Regions from separate parts of the Streptomyces sp. NPDC014623 genome, predicted to be linked through region 1. Evidence: riboswitches for the same ligand, from Rfam matches in the RefSeq annotation. Region 1 holds a riboswitch; the other holds the start of a gene.
The links. Region 1 has a riboswitch for thiamine pyrophosphate ahead of thiC (phosphomethylpyrimidine synthase ThiC). Riboswitches for the same ligand answer to the same signal wherever they lie in the genome.

Region 1 (7,373 bases):
ACCACCCCTGGTGCGTCACACAGCACGATCCGCATTCCTATGATGGGCGCACGACACCGCGGACCACCTCTACCAGGCAGGGCCCGTCAGGTGTACGGAGGCGCGACGGTGGTGGAGGGGTCGATGACTCAGGGGGCCGGTCAGGAACCCGTGGTGCGGACAGCGACGTTGCGCGACTTCCGCGTACCGCCGTATGCGCAGGTACCGATGCCTCCGCCCTTGCCGCACCCCGGCAACGTCGCGGTGGGTGACGAGCCGCCGGAGGGGTACACCCCCACCGAGCGCGATCTTCCCGTGATCAACCGCGGCGACACCGTCCAGGTGCAGACCGTCCCCGAGGCCCGGCCCGCCGACGAATCCGGCCGCGGGCCGCTGTACGTCGTCGGAGACGTCCACGGTTACCTGGACGAGCTGCTGGCCGCCCTGCGTGAGCAGGGACTCGTCGACGCCGACGGACAGTGGTCCGCCGGCAACGCCAGGCTCTGGTTCCTCGGCGACTTCACCGACCGGGGCCCGGACGGCATCGGCGTCATCGATCTCGTGATGCGCCTCTCGGCGGAGGCCGCGGCGGCCGGCGGCTACTGCAAGGCCCTCATGGGCAACCACGAACTGTTGCTGCTCGGCGCGAAGAGGTTCGGTGACACCCCGGTGAACTCCGGCGCCGGAACCGCGACCTTCCAGGCCGCCTGGCTGCTCAACGGCGGCCAGAAGACGGACATGGAACGGCTCCAGGACGTCCACCTCCAGTGGATGGCCCGGCTCGACGCGGTCGTCGAGGAGGACGGGCACCTGCTGATGCACTCCGACACGACGGCCTACCTCGACTACGGATCCACCATCGAGGACGTCAACGACACGGTGCACGCCATTCTCACGCGGAACGACGCCGACGAGTGCTGGGACCTCTTCCGCAAACTCACCAAGCGGTTCGCCTTCCGCGACGAGGGAGGTGCACAGGCCGTCCGCGAACTGATGTCGACGTACGGCGGGCAGCGTGTCGTCCACGGCCACAGCCCCATTCCGTACCTGCTGGGAGAGGTCGGGCCGGAGGAGGGCGAGGACATGGCGCGGCCCGTGGTGGACGGCCCCCACGTCTACGCGGAAGGACTCGCCATCGCCATGGACGGCGGTGTGACGATGGCCGGAAAGCTGTTGGTCGTCCAACTCCCCCTGCACGACTGACGGTCACCGGGGAAGACATACCGCGGCCCGGCACCGCCGACGGCTGCGTCTATTTCCGGAAACCCCCTGTCACGCCGTGCCGTAGGCGCTCTACCATCGGCGTATCAGTAGCAGGCTCTCCTCCGTTTCCGCCCGATCGCCCGGCCACGCGGTCGATCAGGCCCTACGGAGCATCGGGGGATGCACATGAAAAGCGCTCCGCACCTGCTGGCCGAGGACCGCCCCGAGTACGAGCGGATCCTTGCCGACGCACTGCGTCATGCTCACGAACGACCGGATCTGGACGGAGTCGGTGACCGCCTCAACGCGGAACAGCTGCGGACGATGGCGCTCGACGCCACGCCTCTGATCACCGCGGCGGCCGCGACCGAGTACGACCACTACGTGAAGGCCCGCGAAGAGCTGCGCGGACCGGGCGACCTGGATGCGCACACGTCCGCCTTCGGTCCCGAGAGCGACGAAACGGGTGCCGGCACCCTGGCGGTGATCACCGTACTGGCGCCCGTCCTCGCGGCTACGGCCGCTCTGATATTCCTGCTGATCGGCTACCCCCTGAAGGCGCTCGACCCTGCTCCGGCCTTCGCGGGGACCATGGTCGCCGCGGGCTGGTTCTTCGCGGCCGTCGCCGCTGCGGCCATCCTCGTCGCCGCGGTGGGACTCCTCGTCACCGCCCTGCGCAACGGCGCCACCGCGCTGCCCGCCATGGACGAGGAGGAGGAACTGCCGGAGGACGTGGCACGCGCCCGGGAAGCCTGGCGCCACGCACTGCTGGAGCGCGGCCTCCTGCCCTTCCTGCGGGACGCGCTGGCCGACCCGGCCGCCGGCACCGCTCCGCGGACGCCGCACCGTCCGGCCGGCCGGATCCCGAAGATCGGCTACAGCAGACCGGACTTCTCCGGGCCGGAGAACGGCTCCTCGGCGGGTCCGCGCCCGACCTTCACCAGTCCCGACTTCACCAGCCCGGACTTCGGCGGTCCCGAGCATCAGCCGGAGTGATCAGGCCCGGGCGGGCCAGGCCCGGGCCGGAACAGCTGACGCCCTGCGCCCGGTACGACGGAGGCCGGAGCGGTGACCAGCCGGCCCGGCCTCCCCCGGTGGCTCCGGGGGGAGTTCAGACACCCTGCGGAGCCGGCCCCGGGTTCAGGTCGTGCTCGTTACACCTCACGCGCGCCCGCGGTGCGCGGGAAGACCAGCAGGAGGGCGAACAGCGTCATCCCGGCCGACAGCGACCGGGACGACGCCGTGACGTTGCGGTGCAACCGGCTCATCGGCCGGTCAGCCGGTCAGTCGGCGATCGGCAGATAGACCCTGTTGCCCGCCGCTGCGAACTCCTTGGACTTCTCGGCCATGCCCGCGTCGATTTCGGCCTGGGTGCCCCCGTGCTCCCGCCGGATGTCGTGGGAGATCTTCATCGAGCAGAACTTGGGTCCGCACATCGAGCAGAAATGCGCCGTCTTCGCGGGCTCGGCCGGCAGCGTCTCGTCGTGGAACTCCCGCGCGGTGTCCGGGTCGAGTGCCAGATTGAACTGGTCCTCCCAGCGGAATTCGAACCGGGCGTCCGACAGGGCGTCGTCCCACTCCTGAGCCCCTGGGTGCCCCTTGGCGAGGTCCGCCGCATGAGCGGCGATCTTGTACGTGATGACGCCGGTCTTCACGTCGTCGCGGTTCGGCAGCCCCAGGTGCTCCTTGGGGGTGACGTAACAGAGCATCGCCGTTCCCCACCAGGCGATCATCGCCGCACCGATGCCCGAGGTGATGTGGTCGTACGCGGGGGCGACATCGGTGGTGAGGGGGCCCAGCGTGTAGAACGGCGCCTCCTCGCAGATCTCCTGCTGGAGATCGATGTTCTCCTTGATCTTGTGCATCGGGACATGGCCCGGGCCCTCGATCATCGTCTGGACACCGAACCGCTTGGCGACCGTGTTGAGCTCACCGAGCGTGCGGAGTTCGGCGAACTGTGCCTCGTCATTGGCGTCGGCGATGGAACCGGGGCGCAGCCCGTCGCCGAGCGAGTACGTCACGTCGTAGGCCGCGAAGATCTCGCAGAGTTCCTCGAAGTGCTCGTACAGGAACGACTCCTTGTGGTGCGCCAGGCACCAGGCCGCCATGATGGACCCGCCGCGCGAGACGATTCCGGTCTTGCGACGCGCCGTCAGCGGGACGTACGGCAGCCGGACACCGGCGTGCACCGTCATGTAGTCGACGCCCTGCTCCGCCTGCTCGATGACCGTGTCCCTGTAGATCTCCCACGTCAGCGCCTCGGCCCGGCCGTCGACCTTCTCGAGCGCCTGGTAGAGGGGAACGGTGCCGATCGGGACGGGGGAGTTGCGCAGGACCCACTCACGGGTGGTGTGGATGTTGCGGCCGGTGGAGAGGTCCATGACCGTGTCGGCGCCCCATTTGGTGGCCCAGGTCATCTTGTCCACCTCCTCCTCTATGGAGGAGGTCACGGCGGAGTTGCCGATGTTGGCGTTCACCTTCACCAGGAAACGCTTGCCGATGATCATCGGCTCGATCTCCGGGTGATTGACGTTGGCCGGCAGCACCGCCCTGCCCGCCGCGATCTCCTCGCGCACGACCTCGGGTTCGACGTTCTCCCGGATCGCGACGTACTCCATCTCCGGGGTGATCTCGCCCCGGCGGGCGTACGCGAGCTGTGTGACAGGCCGGCCGTCACGGCTGCGGCGGGGCTGCCGCGGGCGTCCCGGGAAGACCGCGTCGAGATTGCGCAGGCCTCCGCGCGGCGAAGTGTGCTTGAGCCCGTCGTCCTCGGGCCGCGCGGGACGACCCGTGTACTCCTCGGTGTCCCCGCGGGCGATGATCCAGTTTTCCCGGAGCGGGGCGAGGCCCCGGCGCACATCGGTGTCGATGGTGGGATCGGTGTACGGGCCGGACGTGTCATAGAGCGTCACGTCCTTGCCGTTGGTGAGGTGCACCTGACGAACCGGCACCCGGAGATCCGGGCGTGAGCCCTGGACGTACCCCTTGTGCCAGCCGATGGACTTCCCGGCCCCGTCGTTCCCCGCGCTGTCGGTGTCCGCCGTGGTCACTGCGCTCGCCGAGAGCCGCGCCTTCTGCGCGTTCCCCGTCGAGGCAGGCGTGCGTGCGTCCGCTGTGGTCATGAGACCTACTCCCTACGCCGGCATTACCCGGTAACAGGTTCGGCGGTCGGCGCAGCGTGTCCCGTACTCGGTATACGGAGGTCAGCGCCCTCTCAGCCCGGTGCTCCGAGCTCCCGCGTGTACAAATGCGCCTCCACGCTAGCCTCCCTTCGGGCGTGCTGGCCAGAGGGCCACCCCACTTCTTGGGATGATCGCCGTGTGACGTCCTCCGGAAGCGCCCCTGAACCCCATGACCCCGCATCAGACAACACGCAGGGTCACGCACACGGCCACTCCCACAGCCACGGTCCTGCCGCGCCCGTGTCCAAACATCTGCGCAAGGTCATCGCGGCCGTGGTGATCCCCTTCGCCACAGCGGTCCTGGTCGGCCTCGTGGCGCTCTGGCCCGGCGGTGCCCCCGCCCATGAGCGCACAGGTGTCGGTTTCGACCGGCAGACCCAGGACGGGCGGGTGACGAAAGTCGTGCCGGTCGACTGCGCGGACGTCAACGCCTCGCAGGTACCGCCGACCGGAGACACCTCCACGCCCTCGGGACGGGAGGCGGTCAACGAGCGGACAGGCCAGTGCAAGAAGGCCACGGTCGAGGTGACGACCGGTAAGGACAAGGGCCGTACGTTCGTCGAGGTCGTCCAGCCCGATGCGCCGCGGCAACTGCGCCAGGGCCAGGGGGTGGTCGTCGCGTACGCCCCCGACGCGCCCCGGGACCTGCAGTACTCGGTGACCGATGTGGACCGCTCGTTCCCGATGGCGCTGCTCGCCGGGATCTTCGCCCTCGTGGTGGTCGTGGTGGGCAGACTGCGTGGACTGATGGCACTGATCGCTCTCGCCGTCTCCTTCGCCGTGCTGACCCTGTTCATCCTGCCCGCGATCCTGCAGGGCTCGAACCCTCTGGTCGTCGCGGTGATCGGGGCCAGCGCCATCATGCTGATCGCCCTCTACACCTGCCACGGGCTGACGGCCCGTACCTCCGTCGCCGTCGTCGGCACCCTCATCTCCCTGCTGTTGATCGGGTTGCTCGGCTCACTCTTCATCGGCTGGGCCAGCCTGTCCGGCAACACGGATGACAACACCGGCCTCATCCACGGGCTGTATCCGGGTATCGACATGAGCGGCCTGCTGCTGGCCGGTGTGATCATCGGATCTCTCGGCGTGCTCGACGACGTGACCGTGACCCAGACGTCGGCGGTCTGGGAGCTCCATCAGGCCGACCCGACCATGGGTGTGCGCCGGCTCTACCGGGCAGGCATCCGGATCGGGCGCGACCACATCGCCTCGGTCGTCAATACGCTCGTGCTCGCGTACGCGGGTGCGGCGCTTCCTCTGCTGCTGCTCTTCTCCATCGCGCAGAGCGGTGTGGGCACGGTGGCCAACAGCGAGCTGGTCGCGGAGGAGATCGTTCGTACACTGATCGGATCGATCGGGCTGGTCGCCTCGGTACCGGTGACGACGGTGCTCGCGGCTCTGGTGGTCTCCGCGGACCGCACGGGGCTCGGCGCGGAAGCCGGAGCTCCGGCACCCGCACGGACCGGAAAGGGTCGACGCCGCAAGGCGTGAACCGCGACACCGCACGCATGGGCATGGGCCGCGGGCGTGCGGTGTTTCAGCCGGAGCGTCCCGTTCAGCCGGCGTTCTGTTCCTTGGCGAGGATGCGGCCCAGCGCTTCTTCCAGATTGCCGTCGAAGTCACCCAGCGTGTGCTCCTGCCCCAATGGCACCAGCTTGTCCGTCCGGTCGAGAAAAGCCACAAGAGGCGCAGTACCGGCTCTGAAGAGCGCACGGTCCGCGCCGACCTGAAGGCGGATGTGTACGTCCGACAGCCCTTCGGGTTCGGTCGGGGCGATGTGCACATCGCCGTCACCACTGGGGCTGTTGAGGCCGTCGAGCAGCAGCTCACGGCCGAATGCCCAGGTGACGGGGGCGTCACCTGGCAGGTGGAAGGTCATCCGGATCGCATACGGATCGCTGACCTCATACCGGAGCTCCACCGGAATACGGAAGGAAAGCTCCTCGGAGACGAGGAAGCTCATCATGACCTCTGCTTGAACCGACTCGCGCATCGTCCAACCCCGCAGTAGATGAATCTGGCCAGGAATGATCCCCCGTGGCCCTATTGACGCCATCGTGGTGCACGCGATAGCAGATCACAAGGAGTGATTTTTCAGATACTGATAGAGAACACGAACGAGCGCAAGAGGGTGGTCACTTCGCAGCGTAGTTGTTCGATCGCGGGGAGCAACCGTTCTTCTTGGTGCAGGGGGAGAGAAACAGCCATGGCCGCAACGGCGGAACCGACGGTGATCGGGATAGCCGCGCAGACCGTCCCCATCGCGTACTCCTGCCGTTCAATGACGGGTTCCGTACGTTTCATCGATCTCAGCCGGCGCAGGAACGCCTGACGATCCCTTACGGAGTAACGCGTCAGGGGACGGACGGGGTGCCGGTCCAGATGCTCCTCACGCGCCCGCTCGTCGAGTTGCCCGAGGAGGCACTGCCCCAGGGCATGGGCGTGGCCGGTCTCACGGAACGAGGCCCACTCGCGCACCGCGGGAACGGCGGGAGTCTCGGCCACGGCGACCATCTCGATCTCGCCCTCCTTGTACAGGGCGCAGTACACAGGCGCGCCGATGACGTCCGCCCAGTGGGCAAGCGACTCGACGATCACTCCGGGACGCGGAGTCGCGGGGCCTCCGCCCAGCCGCTCGGCAGCCGCCCCGAACAGGAAGACGCCGTTCTCCCTGCGCAGGTATCCCTCGTGAGTCAGGGTGCGCAGCAGGTGATAGGCGGTGGGGAGGGGGAGCCCGGCCTCCCTGGCGAGCTGTTTCGCCGGCGCCCCGTCCCGATGGGTCCCCACAGCCTCCATAAGTCTCAACGCCCGCTGAACCGAACCGATCAACGTCGGGACTGCGGTACTCGATGCCGTGGTCACAGGTCACCCCCAGGCATGGTGACGGGCTGTCAGCCCTCCCGAGGGGGCCACCCCCACGGGCCCGCCGCGAGCCTGGGGTCCAAAGACCGGGCGGTCGCACAAACCACTGGGCAGAATGGCGACGACCCGTCTTTCCCAGCCGGC
Region 2 (7,373 bases), on a different contig from region 1:
TGAGCGTCGCGACGAGCGCGTAGCGCAGGGAGTTGCCGATGGCGTCGAGCGGCGGGACCAGGAAGGTGGAGCCGCTGGCGTCGACGGTCCGCAGGGCCCGGTAGAAGCCGGCCCCGTAGCCGTCCGAGGTGTCCAGGGAGCGTTCCACCAGCACGCCGAGCGGCAGCAGGACGAGGAGCAGCACGGTCAGCAGCACGCCGCCGAGCAGCACCCGCTGCCCGGCCCCGCGAGGAGGCCGGGACGTCTGCGCCGGGTCCACGAGCCTCAGGGCCGTCTCCCGGCGCCGTACGGTCCACGCGTGGACGGCGAGGATGCCGGCGACCGCCGCGAACTGCACCAGGGTCAGTACGGCGGCCGTCGGCAGATCGAGCAGTTGGGCGGTCTGCCGGTAGATCTCCACCTCCAGCGTGGAGTAGGCCGGACCGCCGAGGATCTGGACGACCCCGAAGGAGGTGAACGTGAAGAGGAAGACCATCAGTGCCGCCGCGGCCACGGCCGGGGCGAGCGCGGGCAGGGTTACCCGCCGCCAGGCTGCGAGGCGGCCGGCCCCGAGCACCCGGGCGGCCTCCTCCTGCCGGGGGTCGAGCTGCGACCACAGGCCGCCCACCGTCCGTACGACGACCGCGTAGTTGAAGAACACGTGGGCGAGCAGGATCGCCCACACCGTGGTGTCGAGCCGGACCCCCCAGAGCTCGTCGAGGAACCCGCCGCGTCCCAGCAGCGCCAGGAACGCCGTACCCACGACGACGGTCGGCAGGACGAACGGCACCGTCACCACGGCCCTCAGCAGCTGTTTGCCGGGGAAGTCGAACCGGGCGAAGACGTAGGCGCCGGGCAGCGCGATCAGGAGGGTGAGTGCGGTCGAGGCGAGGGCCTGCCAGGTGGTGAACCAGAGGACGTCGAGGATGTCCGGCCGGCTCAGCACCGTGCCGATCCGGCCGAAGCGCCAGACACCGTCCGCCTTCAGCCCCCGGCCGACGATCGCGAGGACCGGGTAGGCGAAGAACAGCGCGAAGAACGCGACGGGCACGGCCATGAGGCCGAGCCGCACCGCGTTCCCCCTCCAGGAGGGCCGCGCGACTACTTCACGACGAGCGAGGACCACGACTGGACCCACTGCTCACGGTTCTTGGCGATCTTCTCCGGGGCCACGGTCGCCGGCTCGTCGACGGTCGCTCCGAACTTCGTGAAGAGCTCCGGCAGCTTCGCGTCCTTCACCACCGGGTTCACGAACATGTTCAGCGGCATGTCCTCCTGGAACTGCTTGCTGATCAGGAAGTCCAGCAGCGCCTTGCCGCCCGCCTCGTTCTTCGCGCCGTCCAGCAGGCCGGCGAATTCGATCTGACGGAAGCAGGTACCTGTCGCGACGCCCGTCGGCGCCTCGGCGGGCTGCGGATCGGCGTACAGCACCTCGACGGGCGGGCTGGAGGCGTACGAGACGACGAGCGGCCGGTCGGCCTTGGTCTTCTTGCCGCCCGCGGAGCCGGAGAACTCCTCGTTGTACGCCTGCTCCCAGCCGTCGACGACCTTGACGCCGTTGTTCTTCAGTTTCTTCCAGTAGTCCTGGTAGCCGGTCTCGCCGTAGGTGGCGACCGTGCCGAGGAGGAAGCCGAGGCCCGGCGAGGAGGTCGCGGCGTTCTCGGTGACGAGGAGGTCCTTGTACGCGGGCTTCAGCAGGTCGTCGAAGGACTTCGGCGGATCGAGCTTCTTGTCGGCGAAGTACTTCTTGTCGTAGTTGACGCAGATGTCACCGGTGTCGACGGGCGTGACCCGGTGCCGGCCCCTGTCGAGCTGCGTGCCGGCCGGGACGCGGTCCAGGCCCTTCGCCTCGTACGGCGTGAACAGGCCGTTGTCCAGGGCCCGGGAGAGCAGCGTGTTGTCGGCTCCGAAGAACACGTCGCCGCGGGGGGAGCCCTTGGTCAGGATCTCCTGGTTGAGCGCGGCTCCGGCGTCACCGCTCTTGAGCACCTCGACCTTGTAGCCGGTCTCCTTCGTGAACGCCTTCAGGACGGCGTCCGAGGCGTTGAACGAGTCATGGCTGACCAGGGTGACGGTCCTGGAGCCGGCTCCCGCATCGCCGGAGGCCCCGTCGCCGGAACCGCCGCAGCCCGCGAGCACGGTGGCACCGAGCGCGGCGGCGAGCGCCGTCGCCGCGTACTTCGTGGTGGTCTTCATGATGATTCCTCCTGGAGATGACCAGGAAGAGACGCGGCCCTGCCCGCTCGCGAGCGGGCAGGGCGCAACAGCTTGAGTAAGGTCCGAACTTCCTACCCGGAATGACCCGGGCGAGGTTCAGAGGGTCTGCGGCCGGCCTGTCCCCGGTGCCGCACTCTCAGCGCTGTGGCGCTCCCCTGCCGGAATATGAAGTTGGTTTCCGGGCCAGGCTACACCGGCCGGATCACGCCGGACCGGCCGGATGGCACCTGCCCGCCGGGAGAGCGTCAGCGCTCGGAGGCAGCCAGCTGTCCGCAGGCTCCGTCGATCTCCTGGCCGCGGGTGTCCCGGACGGTGACCGGCACGCCATGGGCGGCGATCGCCTCGACGAAAGCCTTCTCGTCCTCGGGCCGCGAGGCGGTCCACTTCGAGCCCGGGGTCGGATTCAGCGGGATGAGGTTGACGTGTACCCGCTTCCCCTTGAGCAGCCGGCCCAGCCGGTCACCCCGCCATGCCTGGTCGTTGATGTCACGGATCAGCGCGTACTCGATGGAGATACGGCGGCCGGACTTCTCCGCGTACTCCCACGCGGCGTCCAGGACCTCGCGGACCTTCCAGCGGGTGTTCACGGGCACGAGGGTGTCGCGCAGCTCGTCGTCCGGCGCGTGCAGCGAGACCGCGAGCCGGCATTTGAAGCCCTCGTCGGCGAAGCGCAGCATCGCCGGTACCAGGCCCACCGTGGACACGGTGATACCGCGCTGCGAGAGCCCCAGACCGTCCGGCTCCGGGTCCGTCAGCCGGCGGATCGCCCCGACCACGCGCTTGTAGTTCGCCAGCGGCTCGCCCATGCCCATGAAGACGATGTTGGACAGCCGCGCCGGGCCGCCCGGGACCTCGCCGTCGCGCAGCGCCCGCATGCCGTCCACGATCTGGTGCACGATCTCGGCGGTCGACAGATTGCGGTCCAGCCCTGCCTGACCGGTCGCACAGAACGGGCAGTTCATCCCGCAGCCCGCCTGGGACGAGATGCACATGGTCACCCGGTCCGGGTAGCGCATCAGGACCGACTCGACGAGCGTGCCGTCATGCAGCTTCCAGAGCGTCTTACGGGTGGTGTCGTCGTCACAGCTGATGTGGCGCATGACCGACATCAGGTCGGGGAACATCGCCTCGGCGAGCTTGTCACGCGACGCGGACGGGATGTTGGTCCACTCCGCCGGATCGTGCGCGTACCGCGTGAAGTAGTGCTGCGACAGCTGCTTGGCGCGGAAGGGCTTCTCGCCGGTCGCGGCGACTGCTTCCTTGCGCTCGTCGGGCGTGAGGTCGGCGAGGTGCCGCGGCGGCCTCTTGGCTCCGCGGGGCGCGACGAAAGTGAGTTCTCCGGGCTTAGGCATGGTTCTTCCAGTGTCGCAGACACACCGTGGTCCTCAGGGCCGCCGGTGCTCGGGCGGCTCCCCGGCCACCCGCGCCGGCCGTCGGCAGGCCGCCCACGGCCCGCGAGCGGCTCAGCCGTGCGCGGCGACGGTGACCGATCGCACGGCCGGCGCCCGGTGCCGGCGCTCCCGCCGGCCCGGGCCCTGCAGGGCCGAGCGCATGTGCCGGTGGAGTCCCATGGACCGGCGGCGCGTCCGGAGGACCCGGCAGCAGGAGCCGGCCGTGCCGGCCGCAGCCGAACTCGACGAGCGCCGGCAGCCCTCCGTGGTTCAGGCGGGCGTTCCTGACGGTGTGGGTCCTGTCCGGACTGTTCCTCCTCCCGCGGTTCCGCGGGAACGGCAGGAGGCTGCCCCGGCGTCGTTGAGCGCACACGGGCGGGGCCCGCCGTCCGGTGGACGGCGGGCCCCGTGGAAGAGCGACGCGGAAAGCCGTGGCTCCGCTCAGCCGGATCCCACGAACAGCACCAGCAGCAGCCACACGACCGGAGCACTCGGCAGCAGCGAGTCGAGCCGGTCCATGATGCCGCCGTGGCCGGGCAGCAGTGTGCCCATGTCCTTGATCCCGAGGTCCCTCTTGATCATGGACTCGCCCAGGTCTCCCAGCGTGGCACTGACGGCGACGGCGAGCCCCAGCAGCAGTCCCTGCCACCAGCTGCCGTCCTCGATCAGGAACTGCATGCACAGCGCACCGGCGGCCATCGCGAAACCGACCGCGCCCAGAAGGCCCTCACGGGTCTTCCCGGGACTGATGCGGGGTGCCAGCTTGTGCGTGCCGAAGCGCCATCCGACGGCGTACGCACCGGTGTCGGCGACCACCGTGAGCAGCAGGAAGGTCAGCACCCGCCACGCACCGTCGTCCGCGGTGAGCATCATGCTGACGAACGTCGCCAGGAACGGCACGTAGAACACGGCGAAGACACCGGCCGTGACGTCCTTGAGGTAGCCCTCCGGGGGCTTCGTCATCCGCCAGACGAGGACCGCGAGCGCGGTGAGCGCCATCGCGGTCCAGGCGCCCTCCGCGTCCCGCACGTAGCCGGCGACCACCATGGCGGCGCCGCCGACGGCGAGCGGCACGAGGGGGGCGTTGATCCCCTTGCGCTCCTTGAGGCGGGAGGCGAGTTCCCAGAGCCCCACCACCGCCGCGATCACGACCACACCGACGAAGACGGCCTTCACGATGAAGAGCGACCCGGCGACGACCGCGCCGAGCCCGAGACCGACCCCTATGGCGGCACGCAGATCACGCCCCGCACGCTTCCTGTGCGGCGGGGGCGTCGGCAACGGGGTGGACATGGGCTCCTGCGGCTCTTCGTCACGGAACAGGGGGCCGCTGACGCGGGCGGCGGCGTCCCTGTTCCGGTCGTCGCGGTCGTCAGCGTCTCTACCTGCGTCGGGAGCGTCCGGCACGATGGGCATGGGCCGAGTCTGCTGGGCGCCTCGCACATCGTATGCGGGACCCGCCGGAGCGGTCCCCGTCTCGGACGCGCCCCAGTAACCGGCTCCCTGCGGGGCGCCCCAGGAAGAGTCGTTCATCAGACTTCGAGCAACTCGGCTTCCTTGTGCTTGAGCAGCTCGTCCACCTGCGTGACGTACTTCGCGGTGGTGTCGTCGAGCTCCTTCTCCGCACGGCGGACCTCGTCCTCGCCGGACTCCTTGTCCTTGACGAGCTTGTCGAGCGACTCCTTGGCCTTACGGCGGATGGAGCGGATCGAGATCTTGGAGTCCTCGGCCTTGGTCTTGGCGACCTTGATGTAGTCCTTGCGGCGGTCCTGCGTGAGCTCGGGGAACGTCACACGGATGATGTTGCCGTCGTTGCTCGGGTTGACACCGAGGTCCGAGTCACGGATCGCCTGCTCGATGTTGCGCAGGGCGGTCTTGTCGAACGGGGTCACCACAGCCATCCGCGGTTCGGGGACCGAGAACGAGGCGAGCTGGTTGATCGGGGTCAGCGCGCCGTAGTAGTCCGCGACGATCTTGTTGAACATCGCCGGGTGCGCACGACCGGTACGGATCGCGGCGAAGTCCTCTTTCGCGACGACGACGGCCTTCTCCATCTTCTCCTCGGCCTCGAGGAGGATTTCTTCGATCACCACGTGCTCCTGCGTGTCTTGGGCGGACCCGGCATCGTCGGATCCTGCGTCGGCGTCCTCACCTGCACGGTGTCCGACCGGCAGGCCGTTGTCCATCTTCTGGGCCGTCAGGCCCGGGTGCTCTCTTCGCTCACCAGCGTGCCGATCTTCTCACCCTTGACCGCGCGGGCGATATTGCCCTCCGCGGTCAGCTCGAAGACGAGGATCGGGAGCTGGTTGTCACGGCAGAGCGTGATGGCGGTGGCGTCGGCGACCTTGAGATCGCGGGCGATCACCTCGCCGTACTCCAGCGCGTCGAACTTCACCGCGTCGGGGTTGGTCTTCGGGTCGGAGTCGTAGACCCCGTCCACGCCGTTCTTCCCCATCAGCAGCGCCTCGGCGTCGATCTCCAGGGCGCGCTGGGCCGCGGTCGTGTCGGTGGAGAAGTACGGCATTCCCATGCCGGCACCGAAGATCACGACGCGTCCCTTCTCCAGGTGCCGTACGGCACGGAGCGGGATGTACGGCTCCGCGACCTGACCCATGGTGATGGCGGTCTGGACGCGTGAGTCGATGCCTTCCTTCTCCAGGAAGTCCTGCAGCGCCAGGCAGTTCATGACCGTGCCGAGCATGCCCATGTAGTCGGACCGCGCCCGGTCCATGCCGCGTTGCTGGAGCTCGGCGCCACGGAAGAAGTTACCGCCGCCGATGACGACCGCGATCTCCGCGCCGTCACGAACGACCGCGGCGATCTCGCGGGCGATGGTGTGCACGACATCGGGGTCGACACCGAGCCCTCCGCCACCCGCGAAGGCCTCACCGGACAGCTTCAGCATGAAGCGCCCGGAAATCGTGCCGTCGTCGCGCTTGTGATCACCCTGTGTGGCGTCCGCGCCCTTGTTCATGGAGATTCTCCTCGTGCACATACGAAGAAGGCCATTGCCGGTGGGGCTGTGTCCCTCAGCGGCAATGGCCTCCTCGTCAGATCTGCGGTCGTCCGGCTGAGTGCGGCCGACGACTGCACCAGACCCTATCGGGGTCCACCGTTGTTCGCGGACGGACTCAGATGCCGACCTTGATGCGCGTGAAGCGCTTCAGGGTGACACCGGCCTCGTCCAGGACCTTCTGGACGGACTTCTTGTTGTCCAGCGCGTAGGGCTGGCCGAGGAGCGTGGCCTCCTTGAAGAAGCCGTTGACGCGACCCTCGACGATCTTCGGGAGCGCGGCTTCGGGCTTGCCCTCGGCGCGCGTGGTCTCCTCGGCGACGCGGCGCTCGGCCTCGACGACCTCGGCCGGGACGTCCTCGCGGGAGAGGTACTTCGGCGCGAAGGCGGCGATGTGCTGGGCAATGCCCTTCGCCAGCTCGGCGTCGGCCTTGTCGAGCTCGACCAGTACACCGATCTGCGGCGGCAGGTCGGGCATGGTGCGGTGCATGTAGACGGAGACGTAGTCGCCGGTGAACTGCGCGAAGCGGTCCAGGACGATCTTCTCGCCGAGGTTGGCGTTGGCCTCGTCCACGTACGCCTGAACGGTCTTGCCGGGCTCGATCTCGGAGGCGAGGAGCGCCTCGATGTCAGCCGGGGAGGTCGCGGCGACGTGGGCGGCGAGCGTGTTGGCGACGGCCTGGAACTTGTCACCCTTGGCGACGAAGTCCGTCTCGCACTTCAGCTCGAGCAGGACGCCGGACGTCTTGTCCTCGGAGACGACGGAGACGACG

Region 2: another riboswitch for thiamine pyrophosphate. It lies ahead of ACF1FZ_RS26380 (thiamine ABC transporter substrate binding subunit); the one in region 1 lies ahead of thiC (phosphomethylpyrimidine synthase ThiC).

Annotation. Positions count from the first base shown of each region.
Region 1 covers NZ_JBIBZU010000009.1:63,788-71,160, reverse strand. Annotated here, with positions in the region: gene ACF1FZ_RS16525 (metallophosphoesterase) at 124-1,182, shown strand; gene ACF1FZ_RS16520 (hypothetical protein) at 1,363-2,178, shown strand; gene thiC (phosphomethylpyrimidine synthase ThiC) at 2,466-4,304, opposite strand; TPP riboswitch at 4,297-4,431, opposite strand; gene ACF1FZ_RS16510 (YibE/F family protein) at 4,503-5,858, shown strand; gene ACF1FZ_RS16505 (SsgA family sporulation/cell division regulator) at 5,923-6,360, opposite strand; gene ACF1FZ_RS16500 (IclR family transcriptional regulator) at 6,462-7,229, opposite strand.
Region 2 covers NZ_JBIBZU010000018.1:97,393-104,765, forward strand. Annotated here, with positions in the region: gene ACF1FZ_RS26375 (ABC transporter permease) at 1-1,036, opposite strand, end outside; gene ACF1FZ_RS26380 (thiamine ABC transporter substrate binding subunit) at 1,081-2,175, opposite strand; TPP riboswitch at 2,247-2,363, opposite strand; gene rlmN (23S rRNA (adenine(2503)-C(2))-methyltransferase RlmN) at 2,442-3,548, opposite strand; gene ACF1FZ_RS26390 (phosphatidate cytidylyltransferase) at 4,029-5,120, opposite strand; gene frr (ribosome recycling factor) at 5,120-5,677, opposite strand; gene pyrH (UMP kinase) at 5,785-6,561, opposite strand; gene tsf (translation elongation factor Ts) at 6,719-7,373, opposite strand, start outside.